Regions from separate parts of the Tardiphaga sp. vice154 genome, predicted to be linked through region 2. Evidence: riboswitches for the same ligand, from Rfam matches in the RefSeq annotation. Region 2 holds a riboswitch; the other holds the start of a gene.
What was found. A riboswitch is a leader RNA that binds a small molecule or an ion and turns the genes downstream of it on or off. The one in region 2 is predicted to bind S-adenosylmethionine.

Region 1 (14,776 bases), 760 kb from region 2:
AGTGTTGATGCGGGTGCGCGACGCGTCGAACTGGCGCGGCAATTCCGGCGTTCGCTATACCCTCGCCAGCGCCACCGGCGATATCGGCGCGCAGCCGGACATGAAGATGGCCTATGCCACCGAAGGCAGCACGGCCGACCCCTATGCCGGCTTCGAGACAAGGGTGATCCCGGAAAACGTCACACAGATGCCGAAGACCAAGGACCAGGTCACCGGCGGCAACCCGATCGGCGAACGCATCCATATCGTCAAGAAGGGCGATACGGTGCTGACGATTCTGCGCGACCAAGGCGCGACACCGGAAGACGCCAAGGCCATCGCCTATACGCTCGGCCCGCGCGGTCGTGACGGAGGCCTCCGCGAAGGCCAGAAACTGCGTATCCTGATGGCGCCCTCCGGCTACGGGCAGCGGCTGCAGCCCTACCGCGTCATCGTCGCCAATGAATCCACCATCGAGGCGGTGGCCGCCTTGTCGGACCTTGGCAAATATGTCGCTGTCGACGTATCCAGCATGAACACCGTGGCGGAGGCCCCCACCGCCGCCGATGACGACGATGACGATGACGGCACCGGGGTGCGGCTCTACCAGAGCGTCTACGAGACCGCGATGCGCAACAAGGTGCCGGCCACCGTCATCGAGGACATGATCCGGATCTACTCCTACGACGTCGATTTCCAGCGCAAGGTTCAGCCCGGCGACTCGTTCGACGTATTTTTTGCCGGAGAGGACGAAGGCGCCACCATTACCGAGAAGACCGAGGTGCTGTTTGCCTCGCTCACCGTCGGCGGCGAGACCAAGAAATACTACCGCTTCCAGACCCCCGACGATGCGATCGTCGATTACTATGACGAGACCGGCAAGAGCGCGAAGAAGTTCCTGGTGCGCAAGCCCGTCAACAACGCCATCATGCGCTCCGGCTTCGGCAGCCGCCGCCATCCCATCCTCGGCTATGTCAAAATGCACACCGGCGTCGACTGGGCGTCGCCCTATGGCACGCCGATCTTCGCCTCCGGCAACGGCGTGGTCGAGACCGCCGGCTGGGAAGGCGGCTACGGCAAATTCGTCAAGCTCAAGCACAATAACGGCTACGAGACCGCCTATGGCCATATGTCGGCCTTCGCCAAGGGTCTGGAGCCCGGCAAGCGGGTCCGCCAGGGCCAGGTGATCGGCTTCGTCGGCTCGACCGGCGCCTCGACCGGCGCGCATGTGCATTATGAAATCCTGGTCAACGGCCGCTTCGTCGATCCGATGCGGGTGAAACTGCCGCGCGGGCGCTCGCTCGAGGGCACGCTGATGGCCGGCTTCGAGAAAGAGCGCGACCGGCTCGATGCGCAGATGAACATGCGCGGCAATGGCGCCCGGGTCTCGGACGCCGCAGGAACGGTTCCTGCCGCACCGGTGCGGCAGACCAGCAACCGCTGATCGCCGACGCGCGCTTCAGATAAGCCCCGCCAGATAGAGCAGCACGCCGGCGCCGCAGCACGCGGCGAGCACGGTGAGCATGCCCATCCGGAAGCGGAAAATGGCAACTGCCGCGGCCAGCGATAGCAGCAGGGCGGCGGGATCGACGCTCGAAAACACCGGCATCTCGAATGACAGCCCGAACGACCGGACCGGCACCGCTTCGCGAAAAACCGTATGGATGGCGAACCAGATCGACAGGTTCAGAATCACGCCGACCACAGCGGCGGTGATCGCCGACAACGCGCCGGCCAGCACCTTGTTGCCGCGCATCGATTCGATGAAGGGCGCGCCGAGGAAAATCCATAGGAAGCATGGCGCGAACGTCACCCAGGTCGCCAGCAATCCGCCGAGGGTGCCAGCCAGCATCGGTGACAGCTGGCCGGGATCGCGGAACGCCGCCATGAAGCCCACGAATTGCAGCACCATGATCAGGGGTCCCGGCGTGGTCTCGGCCATGCCGAGTCCATCCAGCATCTCGCGCGGCTGCAGCCAGTGACAGTGCTCGACCGCCTGCTGCGCCACATAGGCCAGCACGGCATAGGCGCCGCCAAACGTCACCATCGCCATCTTGCTGAAGAACAATGCGATCTGGCTGAACACATTGGCCTCGCCATAGAGCACCAGCAGCGCGACCACCGGCGTGAGCCATAGCAACAGCCAGACCGCGCTGACCTTCAAGGCACGGGACAGGTTTGGCCGGACGTGGTCGGGCACTTCGTCGCTCATCAGGCTGTCGATCACCGCCCCCGATGGCACGACCCCATGGCCGACAACGGCGAATTCCGGACGTCCGGCGCGCGCGCCGACATAGCCGATCAGGCCGGCGCTGACGATGATCATTGGAAACGGCGCATCGAAGAAGAAAATGGCGACGAAGGCGATGGCTGCGAGGCCAATCATGACGCCATTGCGCAGCGCGCGCCGGCCGAGGCGCACCACGGCCTGGATGACGATCGCCAGCACCGCCGCCTTGAGGCCGAAAAAGATCGCCGCGACGATGCCGACGTGGCCAAACCCTGCATAGATATAGCTGAGGCCCATGATGGCGATGACGCCGGGCAGGATGAACAGCCCGCCAGCCATGACACCGCCGGCCGTACGATGCAGCAGCCAGCCGATATAGGTAGCGAGCTGCTGCGCCTCCGGGCCAGGCAGCAGCATGCAGTAGTTCAGCGCGTGCAGGAACCGGCTGTCGGAGATCCAGCGTTTCTCGTCGACCAGGATGCGATGCATCACGGCGATCTGCCCCGCCGGGCCGCCGAAGCTGAGCAGCGCGATCTTCATCCAGACCCGAAACGCTTCGCTGAAGCTGACGCCGTGGGTGGGTGGGACCGCATCGGAGGTCGAAGCGGCGGGCAGATCGGTCATGGAAACGTCCTTTGGCAGGGCGATATCTTTACCCCCAGGCGGCGACTGTCACGATAAATGGTACCGTAGGGCAACAGGGCACAAACCACCCGCCTCGGTAAATCGGTTGTTAGGTACTTTGGTGCAGGCTGGAAAGATTGCCGCAAAGCGGCGCCCTGCCCTTCCGGGAGCGATGCCTTGCCAATCCTTCTCCGCGCTCAGAGCCGCTTTGGCGTAGCGATTTTCGTGTTGGCCGCAGCCACGCTCGCCTACCAGATCCTGATCACCCGCTTCTTCAGCGTGATGCTGTATTATCACTTTGCCTTCGCGGCGATCTCGCTGGCCATGCTCGGGCTGACGCGCGGCGCGATGACGGTCTACGACCAGCCTGAGAAATATTCACCGGAGCGCGTCGGGGTGGAATTCGCCCGCCACGCCGCAAATTTCGCGATCAGCAGCGTCGGCGCCATGATTGCCTTCCTCTGCGTCCCGCTGGTGGTGCCGGCCGACGCCGTGGCGATCGCGCTGGCCGTCGTCGCCTTCGCCTTCGTCATGCCGTTCACCGAAAGCGGCGTCTGCATCACGCTGTTGCTGACCCGCCTGCCCTATGGCGGCGGCTGGCTCTATGCCTCCGATCTTTCCGGCGCCGCGCTGGGCTGCCTCGGCGTGATCTTCGTGCTGTTGCTGATCGATCCGGTCAGCGCGACGCTGTGGATCGGCGCCTTCGCCGCGGGCGCCGGCTGGATGGTCGCGCGCCCCGAAGGCGACGCCCGGGCGCGGCGCTTCAGCGGTGCCGTGGCGCTCGCGCTGGCCGGCGCGGCGGCGCTGCATACCGGGTTGGCTGCCTCCGGTCACAGCCATCTCGGCGTGTTCTGGGCCAAGGGCGAAGCGCAGACCGGGACGCTGTTCGAGCGCTGGAACACCTATTCCCGCGTCCGGGTCACCGGCGAGGGCGAGAGCACGCCGGCCGGTTGGGGCATGTCGCGCGCGCCGCAGGGCAAGATCGAGCAGAAGCGCCTCGACATCGACGCCGACGCCGCCACCGTCATTACGCGGTTCGACGGCGACCTCGCCAAGCTTTCCTACCTGCAGGACGACGTCATCAACGGCGCCTATCTGGTGCAGCCGCCGAAGGCCGTCGCCGTGGTCGGCGTCGGCGGCGGACGCGACGTGCTGTCCGCTTTGTATTTCGGCGCTAAAAGCATCCGCGGCATCGAGATCAATCCGGCGATCTTCGAGGTGCTGACCGACAAGTTCGCGGATTTTTCCGGCCATCTCGACCGCCAGCCCGGCGTGGCGCTGGTCAATGCCGAGGCCCGCAGCTACATCAACCACTCCCCGGAACGCTACGACCTCGTGCAGATCTCGCTGATCGACACCTGGGCCGCCACCGCGGCCGGCGGGCTGACGCTGACAGAAAACCGGCTCTACACCGTGGAGGCGTGGGGAGATTTCTATCGCGCGCTGAACCCCGGCGGCATGTTGTCGGTATCGCGCTGGTACGAGCCGAACGGCCACCGCGGCGAGTTCTACCGGCTGGTCGCGATCGCAGCGGAGGCGCTGCAGCGCAAGGGCGTGCCGGCTGCGGAACTGTCCAGACATGTGATCGCGCTGAACGTCGGCGGCATCGTCAACGTCATCAGCCGCCCCGACGCCTTCACCGCGGCTGAGTGGCAGAGCGCGCGCCAAAGGCTCACGGCGCAGGGCTTTACCATCCTGCTCGGGCCGGACGTCGCGTTCGACACCGTTACCACGACCATGCTGTCCGGAAAGGCCGACAGAGCGTTCTTCGACTCGCTGCCGGAAAACGTCGCGCCCTCGACCGACGATAATCCGTTCTTCTTCTACACCTCGCGGCTTGGCCTGGACACCTTCTCGTCCGGCAAATTCGCGCACGCCAGTTCGGCGGTCTCGACCACGCTGGCGCTGGTGCTGGCGGGATTGCTGGCCTGCGTGGCCTATATCGTGCTGCCCTACCTGCGCGCCGCCCGGACGATGCCGTTATCGACGCTGACGCCGCCGGTCGCGTATTTCAGCGCGATCGGCATGGGCTTCATGCTGATCGAGATCTCGCAGATGCAGCGGCTGATGGTGTTCCTCGGCCACCCTGTCTACGGGCTCGGCGTCGTACTATTCACCATCCTGCTGTTCGGCGGCATCGGCAGCGTCACCGTCGGCGCCAATCCACCGCGGCCGGGCGCCGTGATCGCGCGCGTGGTCGCTCTGCTGGCCGCGTTGGTCGCCGCCGGCCTGTTGACGCCCTGGGTCAGCGACTTCGCCAAGTCCGCGACCACCGAGATCCGCATCGTCGTGTCCATCTTTCTGCTGGCGCCCCCGGCGTTCTGCATGGGCATGATGTTCCCGCTTGGCCTCAGCATCTGGCGACGCCACGCGGATCTCCTGCCGTTCTTCTGGAGCGCCAACGGCATCACCTCGATGCTCGCCTCCGCGCTAGGCATGGCGCTGTCGATCGAGTTCGGCATTGCCAAGACTTATGCTTTGGGCACGTGCTTCTACGCGGTGTGCGCGGTGATGATCCTGGTGAGTTGGAAGTCGAATCGACTGATCACGTCGGTGCCGGAAAAGCCGGAAGAAGCGGCAGCGGTGGTTGCTCCGACAACGCCTTGACGACGCTTAATCGCCGGAAAGCCGCTCGGCCTCGACGATGTAAATGCCAGGAGTTCCCTCAATTGCCCCATCTATCAAAGCATCGGCGATCGCCGTCGCGGGGCTGATGCGGTAGCGTCGCGGCAGCAGCGGCCCGAGCATGCCAAGCACGACAGACGCGATGCGCTCAGCGGCGCGAAATTCATTGCGCTCGCCGCCGATCAGGCCTGGCCGAACGATCGTCAATGACGGGAATGCCAGCGCCTGCAAGTCGCGCTCCACCTCGCCCTTGGTGCGTGGATAGAGCAAGCGCGACGATGCATCCGCCCCCATGGAGGAATTCAGCGCGAAGCGGGTCGCCCCGTGCTCGCGCACCAGCCGCGCGACGGCGAGCGGGAAATCGTGATCGACCTGGCGAAAGGCCGCATCCGACCCGGCCTTGGCGCGCGTCGTGCCCAACGTGCAGATCGCGCCATCCACCGTCCACCATGCGGCGTCGACGGGGAGTTGCGCAAAGTCGACGATGGGGTTCTCCAGCTTCGTATGGGCCGCGAGCGGATGTCGCGTCGGCGCAATCACGGCCTCGATCCGGTCGTCAGCCAGCAGTCTCGTCAGCACGGTGGCGCCGACAAGACCGGTCGCTCCTACCAACAGAATTCGCATGAACGTATCGTCCTCGTCTGCGCTGCGCCGTCGCCGCCGGAAATTGTGGATCATGCGCTACGGGGCCGCAACGGCAAGCGTGCGGCCCCGTGTTTCACTCAGTTCAGCATCCGCTTTGCCGGCCGCTCGAACGGCTCGGTGTCGGCGGTATGAGGCGGCTGGCCGTTGAAGGTCAGCGCGCCGCCTTCGGTCGAGATGTCCACGTCGTCGCCGTCCTTGACGTCGCCGGCCAAAATCATCTCGGCCAAGGGATCCTGTACGTGGCGCTGGATCACCCGCTTCAAGGGACGTGCGCCGTAGGCGGGGTCCCAGCCCTTTTCAGCCAGCCAGTCGCGGGCCGCGGGATCGAGCGCGAGCTCGATCTTGCGGTCCTTGAGCAGGCTCTGCAGCCGCGCGAACTGGATCTCGACGATGCGGCCCATCTCGCTCTTCTGCAGCCGGTGGAACAGGATGATCTCGTCGACACGGTTTAGGAATTCGGGCCGGAAATGCCCGCGCACCTGCCCCATGACAAGATCGCGCACTTCGGACGTGTCCTCGCCTTCCGGCTGATTGACCAGGAATTCGGAGCCGAGGTTCGAGGTCATGATGATCAGCGTGTTGCGGAAGTCGACGGTGCGGCCCTGGCCGTCGGTCAGGCGGCCGTCGTCGAGTACCTGCAGCAGCACGTTAAAGACGTCGGGATGCGCTTTCTCTATCTCGTCGAACAGCACGACCTGATAGGGCCTGCGCCGCACGGCTTCGGTGAGTGCGCCGCCCTCGTCATAGCCGACATAGCCCGGAGGCGCGCCGATCAGGCGGGAGACCGAGTGCTTCTCCATATATTCGGACATGTCGAGCCGCACCATCGCGGTATCGTCGTCGAACAGATACGACGCCAGCGCCTTTGTCAGTTCGGTCTTGCCGACGCCGGTCGGCCCCAAGAACATGAACGAACCCATCGGCCGGTTCGGGTCCTGCAGCCCGGCGCGCGAACGGCGCACCGCGGTCGCGACCGCATGCACGGCCTCGGCCTGGCCGACGACGCGTTCGGCCAGCGACTCCTCCATCCGCAGCAGCTTGTCTTTCTCGCCTTCCAGCATCTTGTTGACTGGCACGCCTGTCCAGCGAGAGACCACCTCGGCGATGTGGTTGGCGGTGACCGCCTCTTCCATCATCTCGCCGTGGTTTTCCTGCGCCTCGGTATCCGCCAGCTTCTTTTCCAGCTCCGGAATCCGGCCATAGGCCAGCTCACCGGCGCGCTGATATTCGCCGCGGCGCTGGGCATCGGCGAGTTCCAGCCGCAGCGCTTCCAGCTCGCTCTTCAGCTTCTGGGCGTTGGACAGCTTGTTCTTCTCGGCCGACCAGCGCTGCGTCAGCGCGGCCGACTTCTCCTCGAGTTCGGCCAGTTCCTTCGACAGCGTCTCCAGCCGGCTCTTCGAGCCCTGGTCGGTCTCCTTGCGCAAAGCCTCCTGCTCGATCTTGAGCCGGATGATCTCGCGGTCCATCGAATCCAGCTCTTCGGGCTTGGAATCGACCTGCATCTTCAGCCGCGCCGAGGCCTCGTCCATCAGGTCGATGGCCTTATCGGGCAGGAAGCGGTCGGTGATGTAGCGGTTGGATAGCGTGACGGCCGCGACCAGCGCGGAATCCGTGATGCGGACGCCGTGGTGCTGCTCGTACTTGTCCTTCAACCCACGCAGGATCGACACGGTGTCTTCCACCGTCGGCTCGGCGACGAAGATCGGCTGGAACCGGCGCGCCAATGCGGCGTCCTTTTCCACATGCTTGCGATATTCGTCGAGCGTGGTGGCGCCGATGCAATGCAGCTCGCCGCGCGCCAGCGCCGGTTTCAAGAGGTTGGACGCGTCCATCGCGCCCTCGCCCTTGCCGGCGCCGATCAGCTGATGCATCTCGTCGATGAACAGGATGATGCCGCCTTCGGCGGAGGTCACTTCCTGCAGCACGGCCTTCAGCCGCTCCTCGAATTCGCCGCGATACTTTGCGCCGGCAATGAGGGCGCCGAGATCGAGCGACAGCAGCTTCTTGTCCTTGATGCTGTCCGGCACGTCGCCGTTCAGGATGCGCAGCGCCAGACCCTCGACGATCGCGGTCTTGCCGACGCCGGGCTCGCCGATCAGCACGGGATTGTTCTTGGTGCGGCGGGACAGGACCTGGATGGTGCGGCGGATCTCCTCGTCGCGGCCGATCACCGGGTCGAGCTTGCCGTCGCGCGCCGCCTGGGTCAGGTCGCGGGCATATTTCTTCAGCGCATCATAGGCGTTTTCGGCCGTCGCGGAGTCCGCGGTGCGGCCCTTGCGAAGCGCATTGATCGATGCGTTGAGGTTCTGCGGCGTGACGCCGCCTTTGGCGAGCAGGCTGCCGGCCTCGGACTCCTTGTCGAGCGCGAGCGCGAGCAGCAGCCGCTCCACCGTGACAAAGCTGTCGCCGGCCTTCTCGGCTGCCTGTTCGGAGGCTTCCAGCGCGCGTGCCGTCGCCGGTGCCAGATAGACCTGACCGGCCCCTGCCCCTGACACTTTCGGCATCTTGCCGAGTTCGGCCTCGGTCGCCTGCAGAATCGAGCGCGAATTGCCGCCGGCGCGGTCGATCAGACCGCCGGCCAGCCCCTCGCTGTCGTCGAGCAGGACTTTCAGGATGTGCAGCGGCGAGAATTGCTGGTGGCCCTCGCGCACGGCCAGGGATTGTGCCGACTGGATGAAGCCGCGCACGCGTTCGGTGTATTTTTCGATGTTCATGGTTCGATGTCCCTCGGCCTGCCATTTTCGCCCCGAAGGCACGAAAGAGGCATCTTCACTGGGTTTCCGCGGCTCCGCATTGACAGTCGTCAACCGGACACGGTCGTCGCCGGTCTAAAACCCGGTTTGATGCAAATATGGGCAGCTTTGGCTGGAGCGGAAGAGAGCGGCAGAAAATTTTGGCCAATCTGGTGCGCCCGGCGAAATTCGCTTAAATCAGGCGATGCCTGAAAATCATCCCGCCTCCGTCGCCAACCTGTATCGCTACCCCGTCAAGGGCCTGACGCCCGAACAGCTTTCCGAAGTGACGCTGTCGGTCGGCCAGCCCCTGCCAGGCGACCGGCGCTATGCGATCGAGAACGGGCCGAGCGGGTTCGACCCGGCGGCGCCGCAATATTTTCCCAAGACGAAGTTTCTGATGCTGATGCGCAACGAGCGGCTGGCCGGCTTGCGCACCCATTATGACGACGCCAGCCATGTGCTGACGATCCGCGAGAATGGCGAGGAGACGGCGCGCGGCCATCTCGACAGCGCCGAAGGGCGCACGGCCATCGAGCAGTTCTTCGCTGCGAACTTTGCCGACGATCTGCGTGGGCCGCCGAAAATCCTGTTCGCCGACGGGCACAGCTTTTCCGACGTCGCCAGGAAGGTGGTGTCGATCATCAACCTCGCCAGCGTGGCCGCGCTGGAAGGCGAGATCGGGCAGTCCGTGCACCCGCTGCGGTTTCGCGGCAATCTCCATGTCGCGGGTTGGCCGGCATGGCATGAATTCGAGCTGATGGACCAGGTGCTGTCGATCGGCGGGGCCCGGCTGAAGATCGTCAAGCGCATCGTGCGCTGTGCCGCCACCAACGTCGATCCCGACACCGCGGCGCGCGATCTCACGATCCCCGCGACGTTGCAGAAGACCTATGGCCACGCCGATCTCGGCGTCTATGCCGAGGTGATCGGCGGCGGCGTGGTCGCCGCTGGCGATACAATTGAAGTGGAAGCGCCGACCTTCCTGTAGCCCGGATGACAATCCGGGGCCGGCCGATCCACAACGCCGGCCCCGGATTGCGTCACCGCGCCGAGACGCGGCGCGGCGACTTCATCCGGGCTACACGAGCCTCAGCTCGTCGGCATCACATAGGCGTAGATGCGGCCGCGCGAGTACACCGACTCCGCGACGCGGTTGCCATGGTTGCCCGACACGATGATGGGATTGCCTGACGCATCGATGCCGCTGACGACACCGACATGGCCGCCGCGACGGCCGCGCGACATCACGGCGATGGCGCCGACCTGCGGGCCCGAGATGCGCTGGCCGTAGCTCGAGAAAGAGCGCGCCATATCCGAGCCGGTCCCCTGATGGCCGGAGCGCTGCAGCACCATGTTCATGAAGCGCGCGCACCACAACCGGCCGCGACCGGTCGGATTGCCGCCGATGTATCGCCGGGCTTCCGCAACGACGTTGGACGAACCGAAGCTGCTGTTGTTCGAAAAGGATTCGGCGGCACTGTCCGCGCTCTGCAGCGTCGCCTCGCGACGCGAGATGCGCATGTGACGGCGGCCGTGATGACGATGGCCGGCTGCGTGATGCTTGTAAGAATGTGAATGGGCGTGATGCCCGCGGTGCTTGGGTTTTGCTGAAGCTGGAGTAGCGATCGCGAAGATGAGGACCGAGCACATCGCCAACGCAGAAATGCGAAGCGCACGGTAGAAAGCATTGAACTGAACCATACCTATTCCTTGTTACGCCCCCGAACTCATCGACCCCTTTGAGGCCGACAACGGAATGGCTAGAACAGATTTTGGTGTGGCCAGAGCAAGGCACGAAGCGAGGTCATTTCGTGACGTCGCGATCACATTGATGCCTCAGGCGTGAAAGCTATGCAGCAAAGCGATCAAAATGCCGGAAGCCATGCAGCGGGAACCCGCAAAAGGTATCATCCGCAGGTTTTTCGTTAACGAATCTTGCCCGCGCGGCTGAGCAGGAAGACGCCCTGTTCGCCGAACATGTTCCAGAACCACCACGGCGCGTTCAGCCGCAACGGCCGGCCGTTGAGATCGAGCGCCACGGCGCGCTCCATCTTGACGTTGGTCTCGTCGCATAGCTGGACGAAGTCCTTGATGGTGCAGAAGTGGATATTCGGCGTGTCATACCACGTCGCCGGCAGGTTCTCGGTGCGCGGCATGTGGCCGCCGACCAGCAACTGCAACCGCATCTTCCAGAAACCGAAATTCGGAAACGAGACGATCGCGCGGCGGCCGATACGCAGCAGATTTTCCAGCACCACGCGCGGCTGTCGTGTGGCCTGCAGGGTTTGCGACAGGATCACATAGTCGAAGGAATCGTCGGGATAGTTGTCGAGGTCGGTGTCGGCGTCGCCCTGCACCACCGCGAGGCCCTTGCGGACGCAGTGATTGACGCCCTCGCGCGACAATTCGATGCCGCGGCCATCGATGCCGCGCGTCTCCAGCAGTTGCAGCAGATCGCCGTCACCGCAGCCAACGTCGAGCACTTTCGAGCCGCTCGGTATCATGCCGGCAACCAGCAGGTGATCGCCGCGGTAGATTACTTCGTTGCTCGTCGTCGGCGTCAGCAGCGGCAGGCCCTCTTGCAGAACGGACATGCTACTTCTCCACCAGGCCACGCACCGAGGCCGCGGAATCCAGGAAGGCACGGGCGATCTCGAGGAATTCCGGCACGTCGAGCAGGAAGGCGTCGTGCCCCCTGTCGGTTTCGATTTCCGCGAACGAGACCCGGACGCCGCCGGCGTTCAGCGCATGCACGACGTTGCGCGATTCCGAGGTCGGAAACAGCCAGTCGGATGTGAAGGACATCAGGCAGAACCGCGTCTTGGTATCGCGAAACGCTTCCGCGAGCACGCCGTCATGATCGGCGGCGATGTCGAAGTAGTCCATCGCTCGGGTGAGATATAGATAGGAGTTGGCGTCGAAGCGCTCGACGAACGACGAGCCCTGGTAACGCAGATAGCTCTCGACCTGGAAATCGGCATCGAACGAGAAGGTCGGCAGATCCCTGTCCTGCATGCGGCGGCCGAACTTGCGATGCAACGCGGCGTCGGAGAGATAAGTGATGTGCGCGGCCATCCGTGCGACGCCGAGGCCGCGATGCGGATGCACGCCCTCCTCGAAATAGCGGCCGCCGCGCCAGTCGGGATCGGCCATCACCGCCTGGCGGCCGAGTTCGTGAAACGCGATGTTCTGCGCCGAATGCCGCGTGCTGCAGGCGACCGCCAGCGCGGAGAACACGCGGTCAGGATAGGCCGCGGTCCATTGCAGCGTCTGCATGCCGCCCATCGAGCCGCCGACCACGCTGAACAATTGATCGATACCGAGCCGATCGATCAGCATCGCCTGCGCGCGCACCATGTCGGGGATGGTGATGACCGGGAAATCCAGCCCCCACACCTTGCCGGTGGCGGGGTTGGTCGAGGCGGGGCCGGTCGACCCCATGCAGCCACCGAGCACGTTGGAGCAGATGATGAAGTAGCGGTCGGTATCGAGCGCCTTGCCGGGGCCGACCAGGGTCTGCCACCAGCCGGGCTTGCCGGTCACCGGATGGGTATTGAAGACGTGCTGATCGCCGGTCAAAGCATGGCAGACCAGAATGGCGTTGGACTTGTCGGCATTCAGCGTGCCGTAGGCCTGGTAGGCGATCTGGAACGGGGCGAGATCGATGCCGCAATCCAGCCGCAGCGGCTGGTCGGCGCCGAACAGCGCGACCTGCGAGGTCGGATGGTCCGCCTCCTGCCCGCGTTCGTCGGCCTTGACCGGGCCTTTTACCGATTGGATCGTGACCATCTTGATACCGGCCTCCTCGGGAGGTTCTCAGCACGGACAAGCCATAAAAAAACCCGGCCTGAACATAGGTTCGGCCGGGATCAAACTGTCCCCGGCCTGTTTAGCGAATTATTTAACGTGGCTGCAAGCCGGCCGGCTCAAATGACCACGAAGTCGTGAGATATTAGTCCCACGGTGCCCCTCCGTCAAGATGCGGAGAACGATACCTCCCAGCGTCCGGCGCTCTTGCGCGTTCTCCGGGCTTGGAGGAGAACACCTGCCTCTCCCCCGTCATTGCGAGGAGCGAAGCGACGCGGCAATCCAGAGCCACGAACTCGGCAAGGACTGGATTGCTTCGTCGCTTCGCTCCTCGCAATGACGGCGGATAGGCCTCAGTCAAACCGCCAAGGTCTCGCCATGTCCACCAAGCCACCTGCCCCGCCGTCGCTGGAAGTGCTCCGCCAGGAGATCGACAGCATCGACGCGCAGGTCCATTCGCTCTTGATGCAGCGCGGCGACATCATCGACCGGCTGATCTCGGTGAAGCAGACCCAGGAGGTGGGCTCCGCGTTCCGCCCGGCGCGCGAGGCCGACATGATGCGCAGGCTGGTACAGCGCCACCGCGGCATCCTGCCGATCGACACCGTCGAGAGCATCTGGCGGGTCATCATTTCCACTTTCACGTATGTGCAGGCGCCGTTCTCGGTGCATGCCGACCTGTCGCTCGGCGAGCCGGCGATGCGGGATTCCGCGCGCTTCCACTTCGGCTTTACGGTGCCCTATGTGGCGCATTTCAGCGCCCAGGCCGCCGTCGAGGCCGTCGCCAAGTCCAAAGGCGACCTGGCGCTGGTGTCGGCGACGTCGAGCCGGACGCCGTGGTGGCTTGAGTTGGAGCCGCAGGGCATGCCGAAAATCATCGCCCGGCTGCCGTTCATCGAGCGCGCCGACCATCCCGCCGCGCTGCCGGTGTTCGTGGTGTCGCGCGTTGCCGACAGCGCGATGGTGACAGAGGTCGAGATGTGGAGCGTGCGGGTGTCCGGCTGGAACGCCGAGACCGCGCGCGCGCTGTCGCCGCTGGCCGAGATCGTGGCAGTGCCCGATACCGCGTTCGACGGCGCGGCACTGCTGATCTCGATCACGTCCGCCACCAGCCTGGAGCATATCAAGGCCGCGTTGATCGCGGCCGGCGCCTCGGTGCGCTCCTCTGCCCTCGTCGGCAGCCACGCAACCCGCTATACCGTGCCCGGCTAGGGCCTCGTGATCCCCAAGCAAATTGATCGTCTGGAGTTGAAGATGTCCCGTCCCGTGCCGAAAGCCGGCATTCTCGATATTGCGCCCTACACCCCCGGCAAGAGCCCGGTGGTCGAAGCCGGCCGCAAGACCTACAAGCTGTCCTCCAACGAGACCCCGTTCGGCCCCTCGCCGCGCGCCAAGGAGGCTGTGGCCGCGACCGCCGCGCATCTCGAGGATTATCCGGAAGGCACGTCGAAGGTACTGCGCGAAGCGATCGGCCGCCGTTACAGCCTCGATCCCGCGCGCATCATCTGCGGCGCCGGTTCCGACGAGTTGCTGAACCTGATCGCCCACACCTATCTCGGCCCCGGCGACGAGGCGATCCACACCACGCATGGCTTTCTGGTCTACCCGATCGCCACCTCGGCGAACGGCGCCACCAATGTGATCGCGGCGGAAACCGACTTCACCTGCAACGTCGACGCAATCCTGGCCGCGGTGAGCCCGCGCACCAAGCTGGTGTGGCTGGCCAATCCGAACAACCCGACCGGCACTTTTCTGCCCTATGACGAGGTCAAGCGGCTGCATGCCGGCCTGCCCTCGCATGTCATTCTGGTGCTGGACGCGGCCTATGCCGACTACGTCTGCCGTCCCGACTACGACAGCGGCTTGGAGCTGGCGAGCACGACCGAGAACACCGTGGTGTCCTACACCTTCTCCAAGGTGCACGGCCTCGCAGCCTTGCGGATTGGCTGGATGTATGGCCCGGCCCACATCATCGACGCGATGAACCGCATCCGCGGGCCGTTCAACGTCTCGGCGCCGGCGATGCTCGGCGCGGTGGCGGCGATCGAGGACACCGCACATGTCGAGATGTCTCAGGCCTTCACCGTGAAGTGGCGCAACTGGCTGACCGAGGAAGTCAGCAAACTCGGAA
Region 2 (14,776 bases):
AGGATCCCCGCGCCAGCCGTAAAGGTCGCCGACCTGCCGGGCGGCCCGCTCAACCACCACTGGACCAAGGACCTCATCGCCAGCCCGGACGGCCGCAAGCTCTATGCCACCGTCGGCTCCAACAGCAATGTTGCGGAAAACGGCATGGAGGCGGAGAAGGACCGCGCCGGCATTCTGGAGATCGACCGCGTTACCGGCCAATCGCGCGTGTTCGCCTCCGGCTTGCGCAATCCGAACGGTCCCGCCTGGCAGCCGCAGACCGGCGAATTATGGGTCGTCGTCAACGAGCGTGACGAGATCGGCAGCGACATGGTGCCGGACTACATGACTTCGGTGAAGGATGGCGGATTCTACGGCTGGCCCTATAGCTGGTATGGCCAGCACGTCGATGTCCGCGTCAAGGAGCAGCGACCCGATCTGGTCGCCAAGGCGATCGTGCCGGACTATGCGCTGGGCGCGCATACCGCGTCTCTGGGCCTGGCGTTCAACACCAGCGACATCTTTCCCGCCAGCATGAAGAACGGCGCCTTCATCGGCCAGCACGGCTCATGGAATCGCAAGCCGCGCAGCGGCTACAAGGTGATCTTCGTGCCGTTCGAAAACGGCAAGCCTGCCGGCAAGCCGCAGGACGTGCTGACCGGCTTCGTCAATAAAGAGGGCGAGGCGCAGGGCCGCCCGGTCGGCCTCAGGCTCGACGGCAAGGGCGCGCTGCTGGTCGCTGACGACGTCGGCAATGTGGTGTGGCGGGTGACGCCGACAGCCGCCAAAGCGGCGTCGGCGGAGTAAAGCATCAAGGCTCGACATCCATCGAGGCCCTTCACGTTCTGGAGGGCCTTTTTGCACCCGGCAGCTCGCTGTATGCTGCCGGGGACGACATCGTGCCATCGCAAGGCGAATATCAGGAGTTGACGTGCGTCTTTTCGTGTTCGGACTTGGCTACAGCGTGCAGCATTTCATCGATCGTCACGCACAGCGTTTCACGACGATTTCGGGCACGGTTCGGACGGCGGAAAAGCGGGATGCGCTGCGCGGCTCACGCTGCACGCCGCTGCTGTTCAGCGGCGACCATGCCGATCCGGCCATTGCCGAACACCTCGCCGCTGCCGATGCTCTACTGGTTTCCGTGCCGCCCGGCGCATCCGGCGACCCGGTGCTTGCCGCCTACGGCCCGCAGATTGCAGCAAGCAGCTTGCAACGGGTCGTCTATCTCTCGACTATCGGCGTCTATGCCGACCATGGCGGCGACTGGATCGACGAGAGCGCGGCGATGTCCGGCGACGGGCGGCGGCGGCAGCGGATCGACGCCGAGGCGGCGTGGCTGGCTCAGCCGGGCGCACCAACCACGTCGCTGCGGCTCGCCGGCATCTACGGTCCCGGCCGCAATGCGCTGCTCAACCTCAAGGCCGGCACCGCGCGGCGCATCGTCAAGCCCGGCCAGGTGTTCAACCGCATTCATGTCGAGGATATTGCGCGCGCCATCGATGCGGCGTTCGCGAAGGATCAGGCCGGGATCTGGAACGTCTGCGACGACCAGCCGGGCCCGCCGCAGGATGTCATTGCCTATGCTGCCGAGCTGATGGGGATTGTTCCGCCGCCGGGACTGGCGTTCGACGACGCGGAGATGAGCCCGATGGCGCGCAGCTTCTACGCCACCAATAACCGGGTCTCGAATATCAGGATGAAGCAGGAGCTGGGCGTGGAACTCGCCTTTCCGAGCTATCGCGATGGACTGGCAGCGCTATGGCACGACGGAGAAGGCCGATAAGCGCCTCATAACGCAAACGCGGCGAACCTTTCGGTCCGCCGCGTTTCAGATCGCACAATAAGCGAAGCTTACTTCTCTTGTTCCATGGTCACGGCCACATCGGCATTGGCGGACAGGCGGACCTTGTCGCCCTCGACCTCGGCCACCAGGCTGCCGTCGATGAAGTGATGATGACCCTTGTGGTGGCCTTCGCCGCTGTCCTTCCTGGTCAGCTTGATGCGGCCGCCCTCGAAATGATCCACGGTGCCGACGTGAACGCCGTCGGCGCCGATTACTTCCATGTGCTCTTTGATGCCTGCGGTGCCGGTCATATCGAATTCCTTGAATGAGGTTGTGCGGGTGTAACGCGCGAGACCGGTCGCGGTTCAAATTAAAATGGAACCGGTCCACACACTCTCAAGGACGAAGCAAAATTGGAGCGCGGTTTGCCCTCATGTTTCGATGACATCGGGCCTGACGGTGGCAAAGCAGTCGGCAAGCACCCGGCGGCTAGACCTTGAAATGCTTCGACAGTTTCAGGCTCTGGCCCTGATAGTTCGAGCCGATGCGCTGGCCATAGAGCGCGTCGGGGCGCGACAGCATCCGCTCATAGACCAGACGGCCGACGATCTGGCCGTGCTCCAGGATGAACGGCACCTCGCGCGAACGCACTTCCAGCACGGCGCGCGAGCCCTTGCCCCCGGCGCCGTCATGGCCGAAGCCGGGATCGAAGAAGCCTGCGTAATGCACGCGGAACTCGCCGACCAAGGGATCGAACGGCACCATCTCAGCGGCATAGTCCGGCGGCACCTGGACGGCTTCCTTGGAGGCGAGGATGTAGAACTCGCCGGGATCGAGGATCAGCGTGCCGTCGGGCCGCGCCGCGATCGGCTCCCAGAACTCGTTCGCCGCATAGCCGGCACGACGGTCGATATCGACCACGCCGGTGTGGCGCTTGGCGCGGTAGCCCACGAAGCCGGTCTCGTTGTCGCCGGACAGATCGACCGAGAGCGCCACACCGTTGTTGAGGTCGGCGTCCTCGCTGTCCACCAGCGGCTCCATCGCATGGAGGTCTTCCAGCGCCTCGTTGTCGAGCAGCGCGTCGCCGACGCGAAAGCGGACCTGCGACAGCCGCGAACCCTCGCGCAGCAGCACCGGGAAAGTCTTCGGGCTGATCTCGGCGTATAGCGGACCGTGATAGCCGGCGCCGATCACGTCGAAGCGGCGGGTGCCATCCGCAATCACGCGGGTGAAGACATCGAGGCGGCCGGTCGAGCTCTTCGGATTGGCCGAGGCGAAGATCGAAGGCGGCAGCGCCAGGCTCTCGATCAGCGGCACGATGTAGACGCAGTTGGTTTCCAGTACCGCGCCGTCGGACAGGTCGATCTCGTGCAGCTTCAATTCGTCGATGCGCTGCGCAACGGTGGTATTCGGCCCCGGCAGAAAGCTGGCACGGACGCGGTAGGCAATGTCGCCGAGCCGCAGGTCGAGCGAGGCCGGCTGGATCTGGCTTTCCACGAACGGATACGCCGGCAGGATCAGGCCGGCATCGGCCATCGCCGCGATCATGCGGTCGGGCAGAATACCGTCGGCATCAACAGGCAGCGTGAAGGGCACAGAACTCATCCTTGTCGCATCGCGATGGGGAACGCAGAGAAAAACGCAATTTCATCGGTTATCCCACCCCCGGCTTGACGGAAAGGGCCGACCGGAATATCAGCAAGATTATCCCGTGGTGATTTGAGCCGGCCGGCTTGCAGCCACGTTAAACAAGTCGCTAAACAGGCCGGGGACCCATGTCCTTGTTAACATGTGATCCCGGCCGTTGGACCTTTGTCCAGGCCGGTTTTTTTGTGGCTGTTTTCACGGCCATAACTGGAGGTCACATGTCTGAGACGAAATCGCCCGCTTATCGCCCAGAGACCCGGCTGGTCCATGCCGGCATGCTGCGTTCGCAATTCGGCGAGACCTCAGAAGCGCTGTTCCTGACCCAGGGCTTCGTCTACGACACCGCCGAACAATGCGAGGCGCGCTTCAAGGGCGAGGAGCCCGGCTTCATCTATGCGCGGTTTTCCAACCCGAACATCTCGATGTTCGAGAGTCGCATGATCGACCTGGAGGGCGCCGAGGCCGCCCGCGCCACCGCCACCGGCATGGCCGCGGTCACGGCGGCCGTTCTCGCGCCACTGCGCATCGGCGATCACGTCGTCGCCTCGAAGCAGCTGTTCGGCTCGTGCCGCTACGTCATCGAGGACCTGCTGCCGCGCTACGGCATCGAGTTCACGCTGGTCGACGGGCTCGACCTCGACGCCTGGCAAAAGGCGATGCGCCCGAATACCAAGACCTGTTTTCTTGAGAGCCCGACCAATCCGACGCTCGACGTGCTCGACATTCCCGCCATTGCCGCGATAGCGCATGCCGGTGGCGCGCGGCTGATCGTCGACAACGTGTTCGCGACGCCGATCTGGCAGAGCCCGCTGTCGCTCGGCGCCGATGTCGTGGTGTATTCCGCGACCAAGCACATCGACGGCCAGGGAAGATGCCTCGGCGGCATCATCCTCGGCTCGAAGGACTTCATCGCCGAGCACATCCACAACTACCTGCGCCAGACCGGCCCCTCGATGTCGCCGTTCAACGCCTGGGTACTGGTGAAGGGGCTGGAGACGCTGTCGATCCGCGTCAGGCAGCAGACCGAGACCGCAGGCGCCCTCGCCGATGCGCTGGTTGCGCATCCGAAAATCACCCGGCTGATCTATCCCGGCCGCGCCGATCATCCGCAGGCCGCTTCGGTGAAGAAGCAGATGCGCGCCGGCTCGACGCTGATAGGTTTCGAAATCGACGGCGGCAAGGCGGCGGCGTTCCGCTTTCTCAACGAGCTGAAGCTGACGCGGATTTCCAACAATCTCGGCGATGCCAAGAGCCTGATCACGCACCCCGCCACCACCACGCATCAGCGGCTGCCGATCGAGGCGCGCGCCGAACTGGGGATCAGCGAAGGGTTCGTGCGATTCTCGACGGGGCTCGAGCACAAGGACGATCTGCTCGAAGACATGGAAGCTGCGCTCAAGAAGGCGTGAGGCGGCAACACTCTGTCATCCCGGCCAAGCGAGCAACGCGAACGCCGAGCCGGGACGACAACGAGGATAACTACAGCGGCTTCTGCGCCTGCTGGGTGTTGGCGGGTACATTGACGCCGTACTTGATCTGGCCGACGGACTTGATGATGTTGTCGCCGAGCAACTGCGCAAAGCAGGCATAGCCCCAGTCGTTCATGTGCAGCCCGTCGGCGATGACGAAGCTGTCGAACGCCATCGACTGGCCTTCATGCCATTCGCGCATCACCTCGAACCGCGGGAAGACGCCGACATGGCGAAGCGCGGCCACCTTGTTGAGCAGCGCGATCATCTTGCTGGCGCTTTCCGGCTTGGCATTCACCGCCGGTGAGTATTGCGGGTCAACCAGCACCAGATCGGCGCCGCTGGCCTGGATGCGGCCGATGCCGTCCTCGATCATCTTGGCGGTCTCGCCGGGATCGAGATTGCGCAGCACCGCATTGGTCCCGACCTGCCAGATCACCAGGTCCGGCTTGGCATTGATGACCTCGGCCTGCAGCCGCGCCATCATCTCGGGTGCGTCTTCGCCGCCCTTGCCGCGATTCAGCACCGTGATGTCGGCGTCGGGATAGGCGCGCTTCAACTGCGCCGCCAGCCGGTTCGGATAGGTAAATTCCGGCGCCGTCGAGCCATAGCCCTCGGTGGAGGACGAGCCGAAGGCCACGATCACCACCGGCTCGCCAAACGCCAGCTTGCCGGCGACATGCGGCAGCGCGCCTATGGCCTGCGCCCCGCCCTTCGGCGCGCGGCAGGGCACACGGCTGAATATGTCGGTCGCCGACTTTGCGACTTCCTTGACCTTGTCGACCGCTTTGGCCGCGATGCCTTTTTTTACTGCGTCGGGCTCATTGGACGCGATCGTCGCCGCGGACGCGCCTTCGGCCAGCACGGGCGACAGCGGGGTCGACAGCAAAAGCGAGAACACGACGAGAGGGGCAATCGCGTGACGGGGAAAATGGCCTAACTCAAACATTAACGCTGAATCCTCAACTCCGCTGGCTTGATCTGGGCAGCCTCGATCACAAAGGTCGATAGCGCGCGCGCCAGGCATTCATGGACACGTTTGGCCATTGCGAGGCCGGGCGACGCGCTGAACAGATCAAAATCACCCGACTCGTTCCATTGCCGCATGATGGCGAAGCGATCGAACAGCGGAGTGTCGTGCTGCTGCGCCACCACCCTCATATTATCTAGGTACGCCGAGCCGGAAATCATCGTCTCGGTCCGTGGACTGTACTGCAAATTCATTAAAACAACGTCGGCTCCGGCAGCCCTGATCGCCGCCACCCCTTCGTCGAGGGCGTTGCGGAAGTCTTCGGCGTCGACCGAGCGCATCGCGTCATAGGTACCGGTCTGCCAGACCACCAGATCCGGCTTGCGCTTTGCAACGAGGGGACCCAGCGTCGGCGCCAGTTCCTCGGCGGTTTTCTTGACTTGCAGTTCCAGCGTGACATTGGTTTCGACGCTCGGCAGCCTTTCGCGCAGAGCCACCTGCAGCCGGCCCGGATAGCCTGCGGCGGCATCCGTCGCACCCACCACCGAGGAGCGGCTACCGACCACCAGAATATTCAGCCGGCCGCCGGGCTTGATCGCGCTGGCGACTTTCGGCAGACCGCTTTCCGAGGTCAGAAGATAGGCGGGCACGTCGCAGGAAGGCGCCGCCGGGGCCGCATCTTCGGCGCGCAGGGGGGCTGCGGCCAATAGGCCGGCCAGCATCGTAAGCCAGATCGGCCTCATGCGCCGCCTCCCGCAAAATCCGCGTCGGCGCTTTTCGCGCGCTTTCCGCCCTTGCCTGCAACGTGCTTGTACCACGAAAACACCCAGGCAGCGCCCGACATGATGACAATGCCGAGAATACTGACCATCAGATGCATCCAGGGACCTCCCGCAACCTCGGCGAGCACGAAGTGGCCCGCAAAGGCTAGGAACACGCCGATGCAAAAAATCTCCAGCGAATGCTGCCCGCACAATACCATCGGCCGCAGCCAGCGCGATTTCAGCCCCGGCCAGTCCTTCTTCAGGAAGCGAACGGTAATGGCTGCGAGCGCCAGGAAGTGTGCGAAGCGGAGCACGTCGAGGTCGGTCTTGTTGATCGGGTACATCCACCGCTCGATGAAACGGGGCAGCAGATGATGGATCTGCGGGATGTACCAGGTCAACGTCACCCAGAATGCCGCCAGCAGATAGGCGACGCATATCCACAGCGTGACCTGCGAGGACAGAATTCTGGACATCCGCCTGGCGCCGCCGAGCGCGCACCAGGCGCCGAACACGAACAAAAGCTGCCAGGCGAACGGGTTGAACGCCCACACCCCGTTCGGATAGGCCGACAGATAGAGGTCGAACTCCCAGGTCAAGGCATACAGCACCACCGAGAGCGCCAGCGTGAGGTCCGCCCGGCGCTGCATCAGCCATAAAATGGGCGGCAGGAACAGCATCAACACGATATATAGCGGCAATACGTCCATGTTCACCGGACGAAATTTCAGCAGCAGCGCCTGAACGATGGTCACATCCGGCTGCTTGAGGAAGTCGAGAATGCCCATTTCCTCGGAATAAAGCGGGTTCTCGAAGTGGGTCGCGACGTAGGAGATCTCGGCCAGGAAGATCGTGAACAGAAAGACGTGCGCGACATAGATCTGCCAGACCCGCTTCAGGATCCGCGCCGAGGCCACCACCGTGCCCTGCTCCAGCATCGCGCGGCCATAGACGAAGGCCGCGGTGTAGCCGGAGATGAAGATGAAGATCTCGGTGGCGTCCGAGAAGCCGTAATTGCGGATCGTGAACCAGGTCAGGATGTTCGGCGGCAGATGGTCGATGAAAATCAGCCACAGCGCCAGCCCGCGGAACAAATCGAGCCGAAGCTCGCGTTCGCCGGCGACCGGGAAAGACACCGCGTCTGCACGATGTTTGACCGTTTCGGAAGTCCGCGCCGGTTCCGCGGCGATAGGCTCGGCAATAGAGGTCATCAGGCAGGGCTCAACGGGTTCGACTCGCTTTGGCGTTGGTCATCACTGGAAGGCAGGACCGCAGTATGCAAGTCAATTACTCGCGCGGTAAGGCTGCCTCCGCTCTTTCGCGCAGCAAGACACGGTATTGTCGAACTATGTTAAAACGGCGATGCCGGATGCGGTCGATTTGGCGCGGCCCTTGGTTTTCGCTATGATCCGCCAATCATCTGGACGAAGACATTGCCATGTACCGCGCCATAACCCGCCACATCGAAGTCACCGTCGAGCCGAACTTCCTGCCGGAACGTTCGTCGCTGGAGAAGCGTCAGTTTTTCTGGTCCTACACGGTGGTCATCACCAATTCCGGCGCCGAGACTGTGCAGCTCAAGACCCGGCACTGGCTGATCACCGATGCCGCCGGCCGGATGCAGGAGATCCGCGGCGAAGGCGTGGTGGGCGAACAGCCCGTGCTGGCCCCCGGCGAACGCTTCGAATACACCTCCGGCGTGCCGCTGCCGACCGCCTCCGGCTTCATGGAGGGCACCTACCAGATGGTCACCGATAGCGGCGAACCCTTCAATATTGACGTCCCCGCGTTTTCACTGGACGGCCCGGACAGCAGGCGCACGCTGAACTAGGCGGCCGGTCGCCCGAGAGCCAACCTTGCATTGCTGCCCAGGGCTACGGGGCAGCCCCAATCCCGCATGACGGCAAAGCTCGACGCCGTGCCGAAGAATGCTGCTTTGTTCTTCCGGAACGAACAGGGGACGGTATTTTCGTGAGGTCGAGAGGTTAAAACTTCCTGTCGATCCGACGATGCTGCGCAACAAATCCCGCCATCAACACGCCGGGCAGTCGTCGTTGAGGCCATCGAGAAATTCATCCAGCGCTTCGACGGATTTTGCCTTGCTCTTGCCGAGCAGCGGATCGGCGGCGGCCAGCGCGTGGGCATAGTCGATCGCGGCATGGTGAAATCGCAATCGCATGAAGCCGTGCTCGGCGCACGGCGAAATGGCGTGGCTGTGCAGCAGGATGCGGGTTGCCCAGACATCCGGTGATTCGGGCTGTCCCGCCTTCCTGGGAGCAGGCTTGCGGCCGACGGGTTTGACGGACGACTTCGCGGTGTTTTTTGCAGGGCTCGGCATCTGATCGGCTCCTCCGGGAGCGGATGAATCGCCGGGATCGCGGATGGTTCCGGCGCGGCATCCTATTGCAGCGTCAACCGGGCTTCCTCGATCAATGGCCGACCCGCGAAGCCAGCCGTGCGCGCGGTGACGGCCGCCGGCTGCGTCAGGCCGATCCATTCGATGGCGTCGTGCGCGGCCATCGGACGGCTGAGGAAGTAGCCCTGCATCAACGGGCAGCCAAGGTCCTGCAGCTTGCGCAGGTCTTCCGCGCTCTCGATGCCTTCCGCCACCACCTCGAACTTGAACGACTGCGCGAGATTGAGCACCGCCTGCACCAGCGCCTGGTTTTCCGCAGAGCCGGAAATGCCGGTCACGAAGCCGCGGTCGATCTTGACGCGATTGACGTGCAACTGCCTGAGGGCACCGAGCGAGGAATAGCCGACGCCGAAATCGTCGATCGTAATCTGCACGCCGGCGGCGGACAGTGCACCGAGCTTGCCTTGTACGGCCTGGACGTTCATGGCGGTCTCTTCGGTAATCTCGATCTCCAGCATCGCCGGCGGCAGCTCGTCCTTGCTGAGTTTCGCCAGCACCAGTTCGTCGATATCCACCTGCAGCATTTCGCGGGGCGAGACGTTCATCGCCAGCCGGACATGGGGCAATCCCATCGCCTGCAAGGCTCGCATCATGCCGCAGACCTCTTTCAGGATGAAGCGAATCAGCGGCTCGGACAGCCCCGCCAGCGAGGCGACCGCGACGATTTCCTGCGGCGGAATCCAGCCCAGCTTGGGATGTTTCCAGCGCACCAGCGCCTCGAAACTGTTCAGACTGCGGCCCCCATCGCCGAGAATCGGCTGATACCAGACCTCGAGCGCGTCGTCCGCCAACGCCTTGCCGAGATCCCGTTCGACGTCGCGGCGCATGTCCAGACGGGCACGCAGCCCGTCGTCGAACACATGGTAGCGGTTGCGTCCACCGCTCTTGGCGGCATAGAGCGCCGCGTCGGCGCATACCAGCATCTCGTCGATATCGACGCGCGGCTGCGCACAGAGCCCGATGCTGATTCCAACGCGCCCCTTGTCGAGCGCCGAGAACGGGCCGGCAATGATGCCGATCAGCCGGGCCGCCAGCGCCTCCGCCTCATCGGCAACCGCGATCGGAAACAACATCGCAAATTCATCGCCGCCGAGTCGCGCCACCAGGAAGCGGGCCGACAGATCCTGGCGCAGCCTGGCTGCGACCTCGATCAGCAAATTGTCGCCGGCGCGATGGCCGAAGGCATCGTTGATCGACTTGAAGCCATCGAGATCGAGCAGCATCAAACAGAAGCCTAGCGCATTGTCGTGGGTGCAGCCGCGCGCCTCGTCGAGAAAACCGCTGCGATTGAGCAAGCCGGTCAACGCATCGTGCGAGGCGCGGTGGCGCATCTCTTCGGCGACGCCGGTCGCCTGGTCATTGGCGATCTCCAGCGAACGTGAAATCGCCGTCGCCTGATTCTTCAGCCGGCTGTTTTCGATAAAGGCCGTCTCGCTGTCGCGCGACGAGCGGATCAGCGCGAACAGATACAAGAGTATCGTGGCGGCGAGACAGTTGCGATCGAAGCCGCCGGCATAAAGCAGGCCGCCGATGGCGCCCAGCAAGGGTGGCGTGATGAAGGAGATCGGAATCGGCGAATAGGCAAAGCCATGGGTCACGGAGCCGGCGGTGATGCCGCACTGGATCGCGATATAGAACAGGGTCTGCGGCGAGGTGTAGCCGTCGCACAGGATCGCAATCAGCGCCCAGACCGATCCGCCCGACAGCGCCATCACCCAGTGCGCCAGCAGGTGCTGATCGACCGACCAGCCTCGCCCGTCGAGCTCTGATGGCAATGGCATCCGCGCCAGGACCGCGCGCAGCAGGTTGACGGAACTGGAGGCGGCGAACCAGGCCAGGCCTTCCGCGCCGAGGCCGGCATGCCAGGCCACCAGCACCGACGCAATCCCGAGCATGACATTCACCGGGATCGACATCAGCACGGTGCGACGCACCGCGAGCAACTGGTCGCCCCGTATCCGCGACTGCAGAGACGTGTCCCCGGTCGCGGCCACAGCAACATCTTCGGAGATCTTCATGGGATGCAGGGCGAACATGGAACAAATTCTAGGCGGGAACCGGTTAAGGTATGTGAATAGGCTTGCGGTATTATAGGGTGCGGTTAACGCCGCACTAACGGCAATCAACGGTCCGGCGAACCAGAACAGCCCGCACAGCGGCCGGGATGTCGCGGTCGACTCCGCGGCCGGCCCGTATCAGGCGGCATCGTTTCGTAAACCATCGATACCGGTCGGATTCGATTCACTATTCCGCTTAAGCAATCCAGCCGCGGTTCATGCGATGGTGGTTCATCGATCGGGGGCGAACCCCGGCAGGGAAGGCGTCAGGGCCGGGCCGTACAGCGGTCTGGCCCTCCTCTTTGGAGACCACATGACCAGCAAGAAACAATCCGCCCCGCGCAAGCGGGCCAAGGCTGCGCAGGCGGTCTATCCGACCTCCGCCGTCGCGGTCGCCGCGCGCAACCTGCTCAACATGGCGGTGGTGATGGCGACCTGCGGCACGATTTTGCTGACGCTGATGATCGTGAAGCGCTTCTAGCTTTTATCCGGCTTCATGCCAGCCAGCAGTGTCGGGATCAGTTCCGACACCGTGGGATGGATCGGCACCACCCATTGCAGCCTGGTATATTCCGCGCCGAGATTCATGGCGTCGAGCAGGCCGTGGATGGCCTCGTCACCGGACGTGCCGAGGATTGCAGCGCCCAGGATCTTTTTCGTTTCGGCATCCACCACCACCTGCATCAGGCCCGCGGTCTCGCCCTTCTCCACGGCACGCCCGACATGGGTCATCGGCCTGGAGCCGACCAGCAGCTTCTTTCCGGTGGCGCGCGCCTGCGTCAGCGTCAGGCCGACGCGGCCGAGCGGCGGATCGATATAAAGCGCGTAGCCGGCAATGCGGTCGCTGACCTTGCGGCTGGCGCCATCGAGCAGGTTGGCGGCGATAATCTCGAAATCATTATAGGCGGTGTGCGTAAAGGCACCACGGCCATTGCAGTCGCCCATCGCGAAGATGCCGGACACGTTGGTCTCGAGGCCGTCATCAACCTTGATGTAGCCGCGCGCATCCAGTTCGACGCCCGCTGTGTCGAGGCAGAGATCGTCGGTGTTGGGACGGCGGCCGACAGCCAGCAGCACGTCGGAGCCGACGATCTGCGGTTCGCCCTCACGGCATTCGACGCCGACTCCCACACCATCGGCATGCCGATGAAAACTGATACATTCCGCGCCGGTGCGGACGTTGATCCCCTCCGCGAGCAGGATCTCGCGAATGGCTTCCGAGATTTCCACATCCTCACGCGCCACCAGATGCGCGCTTTTCTCCACCACCGTCACCTCGGCGCCGAAGCGGCGGAACATCTGCGCGAATTCCAGCCCGATATAGCTGCCGCCGATCACCACCAGATGCTTCGGCACGCGATCGAGCTGCAGCATGCCGGTGTTAGTGAGATAGGTGATGTCGTGGATGCCCGGCATATCCGGCAGCGCGGCGCGACCACCCACATTTAGGAAGATCTTCGGTGCACTCAGCAGCTCGGCGCCGACGCGCAGCGTGGTGGGCGATTCGAAGCGCGCGTGGCCGTCGATCACCGTGCAGTTCTTCATGCCGCGCAGCCAGTGCTCGACACCTTCCCGTGAATCCAGCGTCACCTTGTCGGCGCGCGCCTTGACACGGGCCATGTCGATACGCACCGCGTCGATCATCACGCCGTACTCGGCGCCGCGGCGCGCCAGATGCGCGGCATAGGCGCTGGCGACCAGCGTCTTGGTCGGCTTGCAGCCGGTATTGACGCAGGTGCCGCCGAACAGATGGCGCTCGACGATGGCCACCTTCATGCCGGCGGCGGTCAGCCGGCCGGCAAGCGCGGGGCCGGCCTGCCCGGCGCCGACGATGATGGCATCGAATGCGCGGGTCATTTCAGCGCCAGCACGATCAGCGCCGCGCCGACGATGGCGATGGCGTCTTCGATGAAGGCAGCGGGCTGATCACGGCCGAAATGCGCCGCGAGCCGGCCGCGCAGTTCAGCGCCGCCGAGCGTGCCGATCACCGCGCCGACGATGCCGGCCAGTGCACCTGGCATCCAGTTCGCCGGCCCGGCGATGGCGACGCCGGCCAGGGCGCCGATTACGACGCGACCGCCAAATTGCGGCGGAACCTTGCGGCTCGGCGTCGACAGCAACTGGTCGGTGATCAATTCGCCGATGGCGAGGATGGTGAAGAGGATGACGGTCCAGATGGAGCCGAGAAACCAAAGCCAGGTGCCGTCGAGTTTCAGCAGCCCTAGATAAGCAGCCCAGCTCAGAGCGGCCGCCGGCATCATCGCGCGCAGGCCGGCGACAATGCCCATTGGCAATCCGAGCAGATAGACCATGACGCCTCCTTGCCGCCCGGCCGTACTGCCGACGCGGTAGGAGAGTAGCGGTGACATGGCGACACGCCAAGCGCGCCGATGATGGTGCAGATCAGCCGGATGTGGATGCAGAAGCTAATGCAGCAAAGCTCAACCCGTGCGATCCGCCGTCACGCTGTAATTCGCTTCGAACGCCGCGGCGTCTTGCGTCTGACCATCCGGCCCGGTGATCTCGACGTCCCAGCAGCCATCTTCGGTGAGTTCGCGGGCTTTCTTCAAGGCCGCTTCGGCGCTGTCGCGGCGGAGCGATATCATTCCCGACGTATCGGTCCCTTTGACGAGAAAAGGCATTCGATGGTCTCCTTGCAAGAACGGCGCGCGATATTTTGCATTGCGTCGTTATGCACATCAGATCACAGGCGTGCGCCGAATTCCAGCAACTTGCCGACGTGATCTCGCGGGTACTATCATGCGCTTGCGCGGGCAACAGGGCGGGTCAGGACGAAGAACAGCATCGTACCGCACGTTAGCATGCCAGCCATCGCCATCAGCACTACCGGCAGGCCAAAGGCCGCGGCGATCGGGCTGGTCGCCGACTGCATCACGGCGGTGCCGAGGAAGAATGACAGGTTAACCGCCGACAGCGCCTTGCCGACATGCTCCGACGGCACCATCTGCCGCGTCATCGCATAGATCAGCGGCTGCACGCAGACCAAGAGGCCGATCAGCACCAGCGCGCCGATATCGAACGACACCGGCATCACCGCGACGCCGAACAGCGAGGACAGCGGCTGGCCGGGTCCGCCCCACGCCATCAGCACGAACAGGGCGGCGGCGAGCAATTGCGAGCCGAGCAGCAGACCGCGGCGATGGCCGAGCCGGCGATCGACCACGCCGCTCAGCGTCGGTGCCAGCACCAATGCCAGCGTGAACAGCAGCAGCACATTGCCGGCCGCGATCCGCGACAGGCCCTTGATATCCATCAGCCACGGCCCGGCCCACAGCCCGCGCAACACGAGCTGTACTGCCAGCGACACGAAGGCCAGGATCACGATGCCGCGCAACGCCGGTGACAGGCCGAGCCGCAGCACCGTGATCATCTCGGTCAGCAGCGCGCGGCGCGTCGATGCCGACGGCTTGTCGTTAGGCACGAACAGCAGCACCAGCAGCGCCACCACGCAGGCGGCGGCAGCGCTCAGCCAGAAGCCGCTGCGCCAGCCCCAATGCTCGACCACCCACGCCAGCGGCGCCGATGACAGCAGCATGCCGCCATTGCCGAGCGACAGGATCAGCCCGGACCACAGGCCGAACTGCACCGGCGACAGCCGCTTGGCCGCCAGCGCCATCGGGCATAGCAGCATGCCCGACGTCGCCATCCCCATGATGATCTGCGCCAG

Region 1: linked by a shared signal. The riboswitch ahead of metX (homoserine O-acetyltransferase MetX) and the one ahead of FIU28_RS00320 (O-succinylhomoserine sulfhydrylase) in region 2 are both predicted to bind S-adenosylmethionine.

Annotation. Positions count from the first base shown of each region.
Region 1 is NZ_CP041399.1:837,476-852,251, reverse strand. Features, by position in the region: gene FIU28_RS04015 (M23 family metallopeptidase) at 1-1,423, shown strand, start outside; gene chrA (chromate efflux transporter) at 1,439-2,833, opposite strand; gene FIU28_RS04005 (hypothetical protein) at 3,011-5,440, shown strand; gene FIU28_RS04000 (NAD-dependent dehydratase) at 5,447-6,136, opposite strand; gene clpB (ATP-dependent chaperone ClpB) at 6,181-8,817, opposite strand; gene FIU28_RS03990 (MOSC domain-containing protein) at 9,041-9,826, shown strand; gene FIU28_RS03985 (TIGR02594 family protein) at 9,928-10,539, opposite strand; gene metW (methionine biosynthesis protein MetW) at 10,764-11,432, opposite strand; gene metX (homoserine O-acetyltransferase MetX) at 11,434-12,627, opposite strand; SAM riboswitch at 12,707-12,786, opposite strand; gene FIU28_RS03970 (chorismate mutase) at 13,024-13,857, shown strand; gene hisC (histidinol-phosphate transaminase) at 13,900-14,776, shown strand, end outside.
Region 2 is NZ_CP041399.1:77,171-91,946, forward strand. Features, by position in the region: gene FIU28_RS00300 (PQQ-dependent sugar dehydrogenase) at 1-786, shown strand, start outside; gene FIU28_RS00305 (SDR family oxidoreductase) at 911-1,765, shown strand; gene FIU28_RS00310 (DUF2171 domain-containing protein) at 1,834-2,076, opposite strand; gene FIU28_RS00315 (2'-deoxycytidine 5'-triphosphate deaminase) at 2,255-3,361, opposite strand; SAM riboswitch at 3,467-3,546, shown strand; gene FIU28_RS00320 (O-succinylhomoserine sulfhydrylase) at 3,631-4,821, shown strand; gene FIU28_RS00325 (SGNH/GDSL hydrolase family protein) at 4,892-5,830, opposite strand; gene FIU28_RS00330 (SGNH/GDSL hydrolase family protein) at 5,830-6,573, opposite strand; gene FIU28_RS00335 (OpgC domain-containing protein) at 6,591-7,826, opposite strand; gene apaG (Co2+/Mg2+ efflux protein ApaG) at 8,054-8,446, shown strand; gene FIU28_RS00345 (hypothetical protein) at 8,648-8,953, opposite strand; gene FIU28_RS00350 (putative bifunctional diguanylate cyclase/phosphodiesterase) at 9,016-11,067, opposite strand; gene FIU28_RS26235 (hypothetical protein) at 11,402-11,569, shown strand; gene FIU28_RS00355 (FAD-containing oxidoreductase) at 11,566-12,945, opposite strand; gene FIU28_RS00360 (DUF4126 domain-containing protein) at 12,942-13,400, opposite strand; gene FIU28_RS00365 (hypothetical protein) at 13,530-13,730, opposite strand; gene FIU28_RS00370 (MFS transporter) at 13,847-14,776, opposite strand, start outside.